DNA from 2 places in the Kitasatospora sp. NPDC054939 genome. Region 2 is predicted to be linked to the other one. Evidence: riboswitches for the same ligand, from Rfam matches in the RefSeq annotation. Region 2 holds a riboswitch; the other holds the start of a gene.
What was found. A riboswitch is a leader RNA that binds a small molecule or an ion and turns the genes downstream of it on or off. The one in region 2 is predicted to bind glycine.
Positions count from the first base shown of each region.

Region 1: another riboswitch for glycine. It lies ahead of gcvP (aminomethyl-transferring glycine dehydrogenase); the one in region 2 lies ahead of gcvT (glycine cleavage system aminomethyltransferase GcvT).

Region 1 covers NZ_JBSGXP010000032.1:13,850-17,333, forward strand. The annotation lists gene ACWGB8_RS12265 (MFS transporter) at 1-253, opposite strand, end outside; gene ACWGB8_RS12270 (PRC and DUF2382 domain-containing protein) at 407-1,633, opposite strand; glycine riboswitch at 1,859-1,962, shown strand; gene gcvP (aminomethyl-transferring glycine dehydrogenase) at 2,202-3,484, shown strand, end outside.
Region 2 covers NZ_JBSGXP010000001.1:46,200-49,683, forward strand. The annotation lists gene ACWGB8_RS00180 (enhanced serine sensitivity protein SseB C-terminal domain-containing protein) at 1-252, opposite strand, end outside; gene ACWGB8_RS00185 (enhanced serine sensitivity protein SseB) at 408-1,235, opposite strand; glycine riboswitch at 1,388-1,493, shown strand; glycine riboswitch at 1,494-1,612, shown strand; gene gcvT (glycine cleavage system aminomethyltransferase GcvT) at 1,707-2,828, shown strand; gene gcvH (glycine cleavage system protein GcvH) at 2,917-3,297, shown strand; gene glyA (serine hydroxymethyltransferase) at 3,384-3,484, shown strand, end outside.

The sequences.
Region 1 (3,484 bases), on a different contig from region 2:
TCGGCTTGCGGCCGCGCAGGTCGCCGAAGCGGCCCAGCAGCGGGGTCAGCACGGCGGCGGACAGCAGGTTCGCCGTCATCAGCCAGGTGATGCTGGAGCCGGAGACGTCCAGTTCCTTGGCGAGCGAGGGCAGGATCGGCACGACCGCGGTCTGCACGACGCTGAACGACAGCATCGCCACGAGCAGGGCGGGCAGGACCCGTGCACTGCTCTGGTTACCGGCCGCGACGGTGGGCTGTGGTGCCTCACTCACGGTTGGTTCCTCCCGTACATAGTGAATGAACTGAAATAACCATGCAGGGAGATACTTCAGTGTGTCAAATATCGATTGGTGAAGCTTTGGCAAAGTGGCGGGGCCCCGGACCGTGACCGGTCCGGGGCCCCGTGCCGCTCGCGCGCCGCGCCGTCAGACCAGCGGCCGCAGCGGCGCCGGCCGGCCCTCGCCACCGGTGGGCGGAGTGGACTCCGGGGCGCTGTGCCCGGACGCGGGCATGGGCGCCGCGGCGGCCGTGTTGTCGTGCACCTCGACGTGCTCGCGGCGCAGTTCGTCCCGCACCACCTCCTCCGCCGTGTAGCGCTCGACCACCAGGCGGACCCGCTCGATCGGGGCCAGGTACTTGCGCACCACCGGACGCTCCTCGCGCAGCGTGACCTCCTCGACCGCCTCGGCGATCTCCTTGTCGGTCAGCGCCGCCCGCTCGGCCTCGCCGACCGGCATCCGCTCCACCCGGACCCGCTCGCGGACCACCGCGACCCGGCGCTCCACCGCCTCGCTGGTGACGTACTTGCGCAGCTTGGCCGTGCCCAGGATGTGCCACTCGGTGGTGATGTCCAGCCGCTCCTCGCGGCAGGTGATCTCGACCGGGCCGCCGGGCGCGGACCCGGCCGGGCCGACGGCGTGCACCGGCTCGGCGGCCCGGACCGGTTCGGCGGTGCGGCCCTGCTCGGGGGCGGCGACCGGGCGGACGTTGGCCTCGGCGGGCCGGTCGAGACCGGGCTTGTCGAGGCCCGGCTTGTCGGTCAGGGGGACGGCGGGGGAGATCGGGGCGGACGCGGGCGGGGCGGTCTCGGTGACCTGGGGGACGGGCATGGTGGTCGCATTCGACGAGGTGGTGAAGGCCGCCGTCCGGGCGGTGGCGGCCGGGTCCGCGGCGCCGGCCGCGGAGTCGGAGGGGACGGAGCGGGGCGGCTCCGTCGGACGGGCGGCTGCGGCGGCGGTCCCCGCGGCCGCAGCGGCGGCGGGGACCCCGGTGCCGGAACCGAAGTCCAGGTCGGCGGGCTGCGAACCGGAGCCGTCGCCGGCCGCCGGGCGCCCGTCCGCGGGGGTGTCCAACCCGTAGTAGCGGTACAGCTGGAGCTCCTGGGCGGGCGACAGGTGCTGGCCGACCCCGAAGTCCGGGGACTCCTTGACCAGCGACTTGTCGTACGGCACCCGCAGTTCGTCGCCGGAGAACTCGCTGGTGGTCAGCGGGACGAAGGCGTCCCGGCCGAAGATGCCGGTCCGGACGGCGGCCCACTCCGGCTGGCCGGTGGCGTCGTCCAGGTACACCTCGTCGACCGTGCCGATCTTGTCTCCGTTGCGGTCGACCGCCTTGTGGCCGATGAGGTCCCGCGGGTCGATGTCGGTCTGCACTCTGTTCCTCCAGTGCGCTGCTCCTGCGGAACCCCCGCAGGCTGACGGCTGGAGGGCCCTTCCCATCCGCCACTTCACACCAAAAGCCATCAACCGGACGCGCGCGAGCCGGGAGCGCTCCTCGGGGCCGGGCACTGGGCCGTCCGGGTCACCCGCGGGAACGGCCGAGTGACGAGGCGCACCCGTGATCCGAGGGGCTTGCGCTGGTACCCTGGGCGCGACTGCCGAGCCCGCTCGGGAGAGTCCCCGCCGGCGGAAGCCGCTGGTCGGGGCGCCGAAGGAGCAAACCCTCCCCGGAATCTCTCAGGCATCCGTACCGTGCGGGGTAGGTCACTCTGGAAAGCAGGGCAGGACCGACGGCGAGGGAGCCGACGGCCACCACCCTCACCGACGGTGCAAGCCGGCGGCGCGCAGACCGTGCGCCGTGCGGGCGAAGCTCTCAGGTCCCGATGACAGAGGGGGAGGCCTGTCGGGTTCGTTCGCCCGGGTCGATTTGCCGCCCCCCAGCGGTGACGGCCGTCCGGCGTGCGTACCCCCGCCGGTCCGTGACCAGGAGGCCTCGACCACCATGAACGCCCAGCCGAACCCGGGACGTCCCACCAGCCCCGCGACCCTCAGCGAACTCGAACAGGCCAGCCCCTTCGAGAACCGCCACATCGGACCCGACGCCGCCGCGCAGGAGAAGATGCTGGCCCACATCGGCTACGGCTCCCTGGACGAGCTCGCCGCCACCGCCGTCCCCGAGGCGATCCGCTCCATCACCGCCCTGGACCTGCCCGCCGGCCGCAGCGAGGCCCAGGTCCTCGCCGAGCTGCGCGAGCTGGCCGGCCGCAACACCGTCCTCCAGCCGATGATCGGCCTGGGCTACTACGGCACCTTCACTCCGCCGGTGATCCTGCGCAACGTGCTGGAGAACCCGGCCTGGTACACCGCCTACACGCCGTACCAGCCGGAGATCTCGCAGGGCCGCCTGGAGGCGCTGCTCAACTTCCAGACCCTGGTCTCCGACCTGACCGGCCTGCCCACCTCGGGCTCCTCGCTGCTCGACGAGAGCACCGCCGCCGCCGAGGCGATGGCGCTCGCCCGCCGCGTCACCAAGGTCAAGGGCGGTGTCTTCCTGGTCGACGCCGAGACCCTGCCGCAGACCGTCGCCGTCATCGAGACCCGCGCCGAGCCGACCGGCGTCGAGGTCGTCGTCGCCGACCTGTCCGCGGGCATCCCGGCCGAGATCGCCGAGCGCGGCGTCTTCGGCGTGCTGCTGCAGTACCCGGGCGCCACCGGCGTGGTCCGCGACCTCACCGCCGTCATCGAGCAGGCGCACGGCCTCGGCGCGATCGTCGCCGTCGCCGCCGACCTGCTGGCGCTGACCCTGCTGAAGTCCCCGGGCTCGCTCGGCGCCGACATCGCCTGCGGCACCTCGCAGCGCTTCGGCGTGCCGATGGGCTTCGGCGGCCCGCACGCCGGCTACCTCTCGGTGCGCGCCGAGTACGCCCGCTCGCTGCCCGGCCGCCTGGTCGGCGTCTCCGTCGACGCGGACGGCAACCGTGCCTACCGCCTCGCCCTGCAGACCCGCGAGCAGCACATCCGCCGCGAGAAGGCCACCTCCAACATCTGCACCGCCCAGGTGCTGCTCGCCGTGATGGCCTCGATGTACGCCGTCTACCACGGCCCGGACGGCCTGGCCGACATCGCCCGCCGCACCCACCGCTACGCCGCCGCGCTCGCCGAGGGCCTGCGCGCCGGCGGGGTCGAGCTGCTGCACGGCGAGTTCTTCGACACCGTCACCGCGGTCGTCCCCGGCCGCGCCGCCGAGATCGCCGCCGCCGCCCGCGCCAACGGCGTCAACGTCCA
Region 2 (3,484 bases):
CGGCGCGTAGCCGTGGCCGCTCACCTCCATGTTCCCGTACTGGGCGTCCGGGCTGCCCGGCGAACCGTGCCAGAGCAGCATCCACACCTGGCCCGCGGCCAGCGCCTGGAGCAGGGCTTCGTACGCCTCGTAGCGCTCCGGCGCCACCTCGCGCAGGGCGCGCTCCAGCACGCCCGGATCCGCGCCGGGGCGCCCGGCGGGTGCCTGGCCCCAGGGCCCCGGTGCACCGCCCGCTACCGCTCCCGCACTCATGCGCCCACCTCGCTGCGCCTCTTCTTCCTCGCCGACCCGCCCGGTGTCTCCGGAGTCCTCCGCCTGTCGGAGGCCCCGGTCCCGCCGGGGGTCTCCGCACGCACCCTATGCGGCACCGCAGACGGCCGCCACGGCGACGTGCCCGCGGGCCGGTGTCACATCCGCGTCCAGAACGGCTGTACCCGGTTGAGCAGCCACTCGACCACCGGGTCGTCGACGAGGTCGAGCAGTACGAGGTGGACGCCGCCGGGCAGCGGGGCGGTTCCCAGCGCCCGGCCCAGGGCCTCGTTCACCGCGACCGGGTCCGCCGGGGCGGCCAGGTCCAGCTGCACCCCCACGAACAGCACCGTCGGCTCGCCCTCGACGCTGGCCAGCGCCCGCCGCGCGGTCAGCACCCCGGGCAGCTGAGCCAGTTCGGCGCGGGCCGCGGCCAGGAAGTGCTCCGGGTCCTCGCCCGGCACCGGCTCGCGCAGCGCCACCCGCCCGCCGGGCGGCATGCCCTCGGCCTCCCAGCGGTCCTCGCGCGGCCCGCGCCGCAGCTCGGCCACGCCCTCCGGCGGCACCGGGATGCCCACCGGCGCCTGCGGGTTGACCGCGATGCCCACGCCCAGCGGCAGCCCGCGGGCGAACTCCCAGGCCGGGGCTATCGCGAAGGCCATCCCGGGCGCCTGCTGGAGGAACACCTCCTGGGAGGAGAAGACCGGCACGTACGGGGCGCCCGCCAGCTCGATCGTCGGCAGGTCCAGCCCCTGGCCCTGCGGGTCGGCCCCGGCCGGCAGCGGGATCCACACCTGGCTGCGGGCCAGCACCTCGATCACCCGCGGCGTCGCGCCCGGGTCGCCCAGCGCGGCGGTGAGCACCTGCTCCAGCTCGTTCGACGGCCACGGGCCGCCCTGCGGGGGCGCCTGCGGGGCGCCCCACTCCTGCCCCTGCTGCCCCGGGCCGTGCTCCCCCGGACCCTGCTGCTCCACCGGAAACGCCATCCGCCCCTGTACCCGCCTCTGCTCGCCGACTGCGGTGCAGCCTAGCGGGCCGGGCCCACCCCCTCTCGTGTCGCGCCGCCGGACGTGCCATGATGTGCGCGTCCGCGCGTCCGTTCCGGCCGCGCCGACACTCCAACTCCATACCGGCCGCTCGAACCCGCGCGGGAGAGTCCGGAGTGCCCCGACAGGCGGCACAGCCGGCGCCGAAGGAGCAAGTCCTCCCCGGAATCTCTCAGGCACCCCTACCGCACGGGCGAGGCACATCTGGAAAGCGGAACACGGCCCTGCCGTGCGCCCACCCACGGTGCAAGCCGCCATGCTGTCTACCAGGACATGCTCGCGGTGAAGCTCTCAGGTCCGACGACAGATGGGGAGACCCCGCCGCCGCATGCCCGCGCGCAGGTCGGGTCCCCGACCGGGACCGGTCCCGCGTGCGCACACCTGAGTGCCCAGACCGAGGAGTTCCAGGCCATGTCGTCCCTCCGCCTCACCGCGCTCGACGCGCTGCACCGCAGCCTCGGCGCCACCATGACCGACTTCGCCGGCTGGGACATGCCGCTGCGCTACGGCAGCGAGCGCGAGGAGCACCTCGCCGTCCGCACCAAGGCCGGCCTCTTCGACCTCTCCCACATGGGCGAGATCACCATCACCGGCCCGCAGGCCGGCGAGATGCTGGACCACGCGCTGGTCGGCTTCGTCTCCGCGCTGGGCGTCCTGCGCGCCCGCTACACCATGATCTGCGCCGAGGACGGCGGCATCCTGGACGACCTGATCGTCTACCGCCTGCGCGAGGACTCCTACCTCGTCGTCGCCAACGCCTCCAACGCCCAGCTGGTGCTCGACGAGCTGATCGGCCGCGCCAAGGGCTTCAACGCCGTCGTCACCGACGACCGCGACACCTACTCGCTGATCGCCGTGCAGGGCCCGGAGGCCACCGCGATCCTGGCCGACACCACCGACGCCGACCTGCCCGGCCTGAAGTACTACGCGATCCTCCCGGCGCAGGTCGCCGGCCGCGAGGTGCTGCTCGCCCGCACCGGCTACACCGGCGAGGACGGCTTCGAGATCTTCTGCAAGCCGGTCGACGCCGAGGCGATCTGGGGCGCGCTGACCGAGGCCGGCTCCGGCCGCGGCCTGGTCCCCTGCGGTCTGTCCTGCCGCGACACCCTGCGCCTGGAGGCGGGCATGCCGCTGTACGGGCACGAGCTCTCCACCGACCTGACCCCGTTCGACGCCGGCCTCGGCCGGGTCGTCCGCTTCGACAAGACCACCAACGAGGGCGCGTTCATCGGCCGCAAGGCCCTGGAGAAGGCCGCCGCCGAGGCCGAGACCAACCCGCCGCGGGTGCTGGTCGGCCTGGTCTCCGAGGGCAAGCGGGTGCCGCGCGCCGAGTACACCGTGGTCTCCACCGAGGGCGAGCCGATCGGCCGCATCACCTCCGGCGCCCCCTCCCCCACCCTGGGCAAGCCGATCGCCATCGCGTACGTGGACGCCGCCCACGCCGCCCCCGGCACCACCGTGGCCGTGGACGTGCGCGGCAAGCACGAGCCGGTGCAGGTCGTGGCGCTGCCGTTCTACAAGCGCGCCCGCTGAGCCGTCGGCCGCCCCTCCCCGTCACCGAACGCCGTCCGGCCGCCGGACCGCTTCGTCGTACCCGCTTCCCATCCTGGAGAATGACATCATGAGCAACCCCCAGCACCTGCAGTACACCGAGGACCACGAGTGGCTGACCGCCGCCGTCGACGGTGTCTCGACGATCGGCATCACCAAGCACGCCGCCGACGCCCTCGGTGACATCGTCTACGTGCAGCTCCCCGAGGTCGGCTCCACGGTCGAGGCCGGTGAGACCTGTGGCGAGCTGGAGTCCACCAAGTCGGTCAGCGACCTGTACTCCCCGGTGACCGGCGAGGTCGTCGAGGTCAACGAGGCCGTCGCGGACGACAACAGCCTGGTCAACAGCGACCCGTTCGAGACCGGCTGGCTGTTCAAGGTCCGTGTCGAGTCCACCGGCAAGCTGCTGAGCGCCGACGAGTACCAGGCCCTGACCAACCCCGAGGCCTGAGCCGTCCGCGCCGGGGCGGCCGCAGCGCGGCGGCCGCCCCCGCGCCGACCGTCCCCGACCTCTCTCCTCCCCGGGAAGACCACACCATGACGGTTCTCAACCAGTCCCTGCACGCCCTCGACCCGGAGATCGCCGCCGCGGTCGACGCCGAGCTGCACCGCCAGCAGACCACCCTGGAAATGATCGC